3 regions of the Streptomyces sp. NBC_01723 genome follow, and region 1 is predicted to be linked to each of the others. Evidence: riboswitches for the same ligand, from Rfam matches in the RefSeq annotation. Region 1 holds a riboswitch; each other region holds the start of a gene.
The links. Region 1 has a riboswitch for cobalamin ahead of OIE75_RS25060 (ribonucleoside-diphosphate reductase subunit alpha). Riboswitches for the same ligand answer to the same signal wherever they lie in the genome.
Positions count from the first base shown of each region.

Region 2: linked by a shared signal. The riboswitch ahead of OIE75_RS29180 (energy-coupling factor ABC transporter permease) and the one ahead of OIE75_RS25060 (ribonucleoside-diphosphate reductase subunit alpha) in region 1 are both predicted to bind cobalamin.
Region 3: linked by a shared signal. The riboswitch ahead of OIE75_RS01670 ((2Fe-2S) ferredoxin domain-containing protein) and the one ahead of OIE75_RS25060 (ribonucleoside-diphosphate reductase subunit alpha) in region 1 are both predicted to bind cobalamin.

Region 1 is NZ_CP109171.1:5,374,789-5,376,979, forward strand. It holds gene OIE75_RS25060 (ribonucleoside-diphosphate reductase subunit alpha) at 1-1,449, opposite strand, end outside; cobalamin riboswitch at 1,573-1,717, opposite strand; gene OIE75_RS25065 (GNAT family N-acetyltransferase) at 1,782-2,191, opposite strand, start outside.
Region 2 is NZ_CP109171.1:6,273,696-6,275,886, forward strand. It holds gene OIE75_RS29175 (energy-coupling factor ABC transporter substrate-binding protein) at 1-277, opposite strand, end outside; gene OIE75_RS29180 (energy-coupling factor ABC transporter permease) at 274-981, opposite strand; cobalamin riboswitch at 1,012-1,197, opposite strand; gene OIE75_RS29185 (chloride channel protein) at 1,634-2,191, opposite strand, start outside.
Region 3 is NZ_CP109171.1:365,590-367,780, forward strand. It holds gene OIE75_RS01660 (SpoIIE family protein phosphatase) at 1-287, shown strand, start outside; gene OIE75_RS01665 (hypothetical protein) at 408-548, shown strand; gene OIE75_RS01670 ((2Fe-2S) ferredoxin domain-containing protein) at 680-1,075, opposite strand; cobalamin riboswitch at 1,139-1,261, opposite strand; partial or broken gene OIE75_RS01675 (iron chelate uptake ABC transporter family permease subunit) at 1,332-1,779, shown strand; partial or broken gene OIE75_RS01680 (ABC transporter ATP-binding protein) at 1,880-2,191, shown strand, end outside.

The DNA.
Region 1 (2,191 bases):
GTCGATGTCGCCCTTCGCCACGTCGACGAAGGCGCCGAGGTTGACCGAGCCCAGGTTGCAGACCGCCGTCTCGCCGTCGTCCGTGACCTCCAGGATCTCCGTGCAGAGGTTGGAGGAGTGGATGACGTTGCCCGGCTCGGCCGTCTGGTTGGCGGTGCGGTTGGCGGTGTCCTTGAAGGTCATCCAGCCGTTGCCGGTCTGCGCGAGGGTGCGCATCATGCGGCCGTACAGCTCACGGGCGGGCAGGGTCCTGCGGGCGAGCCCGGCGGCCTCGGCCGCGCGGTAGGCCGCGTCGAACTCCGCGCCGTACAGGTCGGTCAGCTCGGGCACGTCGGCGGGCGAGAACAGCGACCACTGGCCGTCGGCGTCCACGCGGCGCATGAACTCGTCCGGGATCCAGTGCGCCAGGTTCAGGTTGTGCGTGCGGCGGGCGTCCTCGCCGGTGTTGTCCCGCAGCTCCAGGAACTCCTCGATGTCCGCGTGCCAGGTCTCCAGGTAGACAGCCGCCGCGCCCTTGCGCCGGCCGCCCTGGTTCACGGCCGCCACCGAGGCGTCCAGCGTCTTCAGGAACGGGACGATGCCGTTGGAGTGCCCGTTGGTGCCGCGGATCAGCGAACCCCGGGAGCGGACGCGGGAGTAGGCGATGCCGATGCCGCCGGCGTGCTTGGAGAGCCGGGCGACCTGGTGGAGGCGGTCGTAGAGGGAGTCCAGCTCGTCCTTGGGGGAGTCGAGGAGGTAGCAGGACGACATCTGGGCGTGCCGGGTGCCCGAGTTGAACAGGGTGGGGGAGGAGGGCAGGTAGTCGAGGCGGCTCATCAGGCCGTAGAGCGCGGTGACCTCGTCCACGGAGCGTGCGCCCGCCTCTGAATCGGACAGAGTGTCCTCGGCGAGGCCGGCGGCGACCCGCAGCATGAAGTGCTGGGGCGTCTCGACGACCTTGCGGGTGATCGGGTGCCGCAGCAGGTAGCGGCTGTGCAGGGTGCGCAGTCCGAAGTAGCCGAAGCGGTCGTCGGCGGCCCGGTCGATCGTCGCGTCCAGCCGGTCCGCGTGCTGCCGCACGAACTCGGCGGTGCGGTCGGCGATCAGGCCCTCGCGGTGGCCGGTGGCGACCGACTCGGTGAAGGACGTGACGCCCTGGGAGGCGGCCTCCGCGCGGATGCCGATGGTCAGCAGCCGGGCGGCGAGGCGGGAGTAGACCGGGTCCTCGGAGATGAGACCGGCCGCCGCCTCCGTGGCCAGCTCGCGCAGCTCGGCCTCGTCCGCGTGGGCGGACCGGCCGCGCAGCGCGGCGGCGGCGACCCGGCCGGGGTCGGCGTCGGGGAGGTCGGCGGTCAGCGCGGTCAGGGTCCGCAGCAGGGCGGCACCGGGTCCGTCGGACTCCTCGGTCACCGGCATCGCTGAAGTCGTCACCGGGGTCGCTGCGGCCGGATCGGCTGGCGCGATGGTCACGTGGGGCACTCCCTCGCTCGGCACGGGGCCTGGCGGAGGGCAGGGGGCAGCACACGAGCGCACGCGGCGTCGCGTCCACCGGCCCACTCCACGAGGCCCGGACGTCATGGCACCCGGGCCGGGAGGCCGGGCGCACTGTCGGCAGGTCCTCGGACTGAGGCACGCGTGCACGTACGTCCGAGAACGTACGGATACACGCATGTACACCGTTGCGGGACAGTTCCGGATTCACACCGGATTCCCCTGCGGCGACAGCGAGCACGAGCATACATCTTGTGCCGGGCTCCGCCAGCACCCCCAGATGTTGTGTCCGTCAGCGTGCCGGGGTGGTGTCAGAGCGTCAGTTCGTAGGTGAGGAGGGTGATGTCGTCCAGCTCCGGCAGGGGGTTCCAGTCGCGGTCCGGCGTGCGGGTGAAGCCCAGGCGCGCGTAGATGCGGTGGGCGGTGCGCATGGCGGCCTGGGTGGACAGCACGACGCGCGCGCAGCCCTCCACGGACCGGGCGCGGTCGACGCAGGCCCGCACGAGCGCCTCGCCGGTCCCGCGTCCGCGTGCCTCGCGGGCGACGGCGAGCATGCGTATCTCGGCCTCACCGGGCCGGGCGATGTCCGCCATGGGTCCGCCGGAGGGCACGAAGGTCACGCCGCCGAGCACCACGCCGTCCGCCGCGGCGACCAGCACCTCGGCGGCCGCCGCCCGCTTGGCCACGGCGCGCAGCTCGTGCAGGTACGCGTCGGCCTCCC
Region 2 (2,191 bases), 900 kb from region 1:
CCCGGCGCACACCGAAGTAGTACGCCAGCACGCCCGCGCCGAGGGCGGCCTGCACCGCGAACAGCGCCGACTCGATCTCCCCGGACGGCGGTTCGTACAGCGGCGAGAACCACGGCTCGTAGTCCGGCTCGATCTCGGTGATCGCCGTCTCCGCCTCCGCGTCCGCGCCGGCGAACGGCTCCTCCTTGTGGTCGCCGAGCCCCAGCACCAGCGGCAGCACCGCGAGCGCGGCCACGGCGAGCAGCAGCAGGGCGTTGATCTTCACGTTGCGGGTCATCGGGCCACCGCCTCCTGCTCGTCGGACGTGTTCCTGCCCGACCGGGTGAGCAGCACGCCCAGCCGGGTCAGTTCGCCCTTGCTGGACTGCACCAGCAGCCGCATCACGATCACCGTGAGCAGGCCCTCGCTGACCGCGAGCGGGATCTGCGTGACGGCGAAGATGGACCCGAACTTGCCCAGTGCGCCGAGGAATCCGCTGCTCGGGTCCGGGAAGGCCAGCGCCAGCTGCACGCTGGTCACGCAGTAGGTGGACAGGTCGGCGACGAACGCGCCGAAGAACACGGCGACCATCAGCGGCACGTCGTAGCGGCGCAGCAGCCGGTAGATGCCGTACCCCGCCCAGGGGCCGACGATCGCCATCGAGAAGACGTTGGCGCCGAGCGTGGTCAGCCCGCCGTGGGCGAGCAGCAGCGCTTGGAAGAGCAGGGTGATGGTGCCCAGTACCGCCATGATCGGCGGCCGGAAGAGGATGGCGCCCAGACCGGTGCCGGTCGGATGGGAGCAGCTCCCGGTGACCGAGGGCAGTTTCAGGGCCGACAGGACGAACGTGAAGGCACCGGAGGCGCCGAGGAGCAGCGTGCTCTCCGGGTGCTCCCTGACCTCACGGGTGAGTGACCGGACTCCGTGGACGACGAACGGCGCGGACGCGACACCCCAGGCGATCGCGTGCGCCGGTGGCAGAAAGCCCTCGGCTATGTGCATGGCTCAGCAGACCCTCTCCAGCACCTCGTGGATGGACGACGCGCCTTGGCCGGTCTCCTGGCTGACGGGTACCGCAGTCCGGGCAACGCCTTCCCGGGTCACGAGGACCCAGTGGCTGCCCACGAGGGGCCGGAGCCGGACTTCCCGATTCACAGTGGCGAGGGCCGCACCGGCATCACACCGGATTTCCCGTTCACCAAGGCGTGGCGACAGTAGTGCTCCCACGGGGGTGGTGACAAGCGGGCCCCGGTCGGCGGGTACCCGGACCACCCGTCCTGGGCTGCGGAAACGTCCCCCGCCAGCCGGTCCGGTCCCCGTCCGTGCGCCGCACCACCATGGCGCGCGCCCGCGTGCTGAGCGCGGTCGCGGCGGCGGTGAGGAAGACGAAGCTGTAGGCGCATCGTGATGACCACGCCGGGCCCGGTCTCGGGGCGGTCCACGAGGACGTGGTGGATCCGCCGGAGCGGCAGCGCCGCCACGACGGCCAGCAGCAGGGCGCACAGCACCCAGCTCAGCACGGGCCGGTGCGGCCCCAGACGGTCGAGGGGCAGCAGGAAGTAGGCCACGACCACGGCCACCGCGACGCAACCGCGTACGGCCCAGGGCCGGGCGGTGCGCCAGGTGGAACGGGTCCGCACGGCGCGGCGCTCCGTCACCCGGTCGTTCCCGTCGCCGGGGCGTGGGCCGCCTCCGGTTCCGTCCGGCGCACCACCTGGGAGACGACGAAGGAGACCACCGACGCGATGACGATCAGCGGCATCTGGTCGGACGCGTCCCCACCCGTCAGCAGCACCGCGAGGACCGCGCTGGACAGCGGCAGCCCCGTCACGGCGGCCGCCGCGGCGGAGATGCCGAGGGCGAGCGCCGGGGTCACACCGAAGCCGGGCAGCCCGGAACAGGCCATGGCCGTCGCCGTGCCCAACAGCAGCGACGGGAAGATCGGACCGCCGCGCAGGCTGCCCAGGGCGATGCCCCACGCCAGCCCCTTGCACGCGACCAGGGCGATCAGCGCGCCCACTGACCAGGCGTGCGGGTGGGCGGCGAGCTGGGCGAGCGCGGCCTGCCCGGAGAGCGCCGCCTCGGCCGGGGAACGGCCGGTGATCAGCGCGTACGCGGCGACGCACACCCCGACCGCGGCGGCGCAGGCGACCGTGCGCACGGCCGTGTGCCGGCGCGTCCACGAGACGGTGCGGTGCCCCAGCTCCCGGGC
Region 3 (2,191 bases), 5.0 Mb from region 1:
CGTTCACCACCGAGCTGATCCTCAGCGAGCTGGTCACCAACGCCATCCGGCACGCGGCCGAACCGGTGCGCGTCCGGCTGCTGCTCGACCGCAACCTGATCTGCGAGGTCTCCGACGGCAGCAGCACGGCACCCCACCTGCGCATGGCCGCCACCACCGACGAGGGAGGCCGCGGCCTGTTCCTCGTCGCCCAGTGCGCCACGCGCTGGGGCACCCGGTATCACGCGCAGGGCAAGGTCATCTGGACCGAACAGTCCCTGAACCCGCTGGACACCGACGGCCCGTGACCGCCCCCGCTACCCCGCCGGACAGCAGTCGCCGCGCTTCGAGCCGTTCGGCGCGCGGTAGTAGAGGCAGCAAGTGCGCGCCGGAACGTGAGATCCGGTCCGGTGGTCGAGGACGATGCCGTGCAGGAACACGCAGGCCAGGGCGGGCGACCAGAGGCGTGCCGCGTGACCGAGGCGGGCGATGGACACGCCGATCCGCGCTTCCGGCGCGCGGTGGCGGTGCGCGACGGCCTCGGCGAGGTCGGTGAACCCCGCGCGTAGGAGGGGCCGACCGGATGCCGGTCGGCATCTCCACCCCCGACGCGCAGGACGGAGAAGCCCTCGAGGGCGGTGACGTCGGCGGGCGGCATCTGAACGTTTCCGGACACCGGGTGCTCCTCGTGAGCGCCGAGTCAGGAGGCCGGGCCGCGTCGCGGGGGCGTGATGGCGTACAGGTCGAGGATGTCGGGCCGCGGTGCGACACCTGGGCCGCCGGCGCGGACCCAGTCGGCGATGTCCTCGGTGGCGTCGGGGTCGTTGACCAGTCCGAGCCAGACGGGACGGGCGCCGGCGGCGCGGCCCGCCGCGGAGGGCTGGACGACGATCACGTTGGCCTGTTCGCACACGTCGAGGCAGTCCGACACCCGCACGGGCACCCGGGCCCGCAGACGCGTCGTCTGCGCCGCGTGATCGACGCCGATGATCTTCGGGGTGCCGCAGCAGCAGTCCCGGCAGACGACGACGCGCGAGGGCGTCGGGTCCGCGGGTGCGCCGGGCGTCGCCCCGGCCGGGCCGGCGTGGGCGGGCATACGGCATCGTCCCTCTCCCCGGGGAGATCCGCCCCGGTGGTCCGTCGAGGAGGCGACCGCGTGAGTCTCCTGGCTCTCGGGTCGTCGCTCGCCCCACCCCTTCCCACCCGGTGCGGGCAGTGGTCGTGTGGGGGCTCGCTCGCCGATCACAGTGGCGGGACCGCGCCGGATTCGCACCGGCTTCCTCGGGCCGCCGTCGCCCAATTGCTCCGGGCATCCTCGCATCCCGGCCCCGGAGCTGTCAGCGGGGCCCCGCTCCGCCCTTCAGGCGCTGGTCCGCAACCCGCTCGCCGAGCCGTACCTGCTCGGCGTCTCCTCCGGCGCCTCCCTCGGCGCGGTCTCGGTCATCGTCTTCGGCGTCGGCGTCCTCGGCCCCCTGTCGCTGTCGGCCGCCGCGTTCGCCGGCGCCCCCGGCGCGCTGGTGATCGTGCACGCCACCGCCCGCACCGGGGCGCATCACCTCGACGCGCCTGGTCCTGTCCGGGGTGGCGGTCGCGGCGGTGCTCACCGCCGTCCTCGACCTGCTGCTGCTCACCACCGACCACGGCGACGAGGCCCGGGCGGTGCTCGCCCGGACCCTGGGCGGTCTCGGCGGCGTCAACTGGGAGACCCTGTGGCTGCCGGAACTGGCGGTGCTGCTGGGCATCGGCGTGCTCCTGGTGCAGGCCCGCAACCTCAACCTGCCGCCGGCCGGTGAGGAGGCGACGCGCCGCGACCGACCTGTCCGTCGAGGGCGTCACCCTCACCGCCGGAGCACGCCACCTGGTGCGCGACGTCTCGCCGACCGCCTCGGCGGGCGAGGTGATCGGCCTGGTCGGTCCCAACGGCAGCGGCAAGTCCAGCCTGCTGAGGGCCGTCTACCGCGTCCTGCGCCCGGACACCGGTACGGTCCGCGTCGACGGCGCCGACACCTGGTCGATGCCCGCGCGGCGACTCACGCGCACGGTGGCGGCCGTGGTGCAGAACTCGGCCACGGACTTCGACCTCGCCGTCCGGGAGGTCGTGGCCATGGGCCGGACGCCGCACAAGCGGATGCCGGCCGGCGACACGGCGGAGGACGCCGCCGTCATCGACCACGCCCTGGCCGTGGTCGACGCCGACCGGCTGGCCGACCGT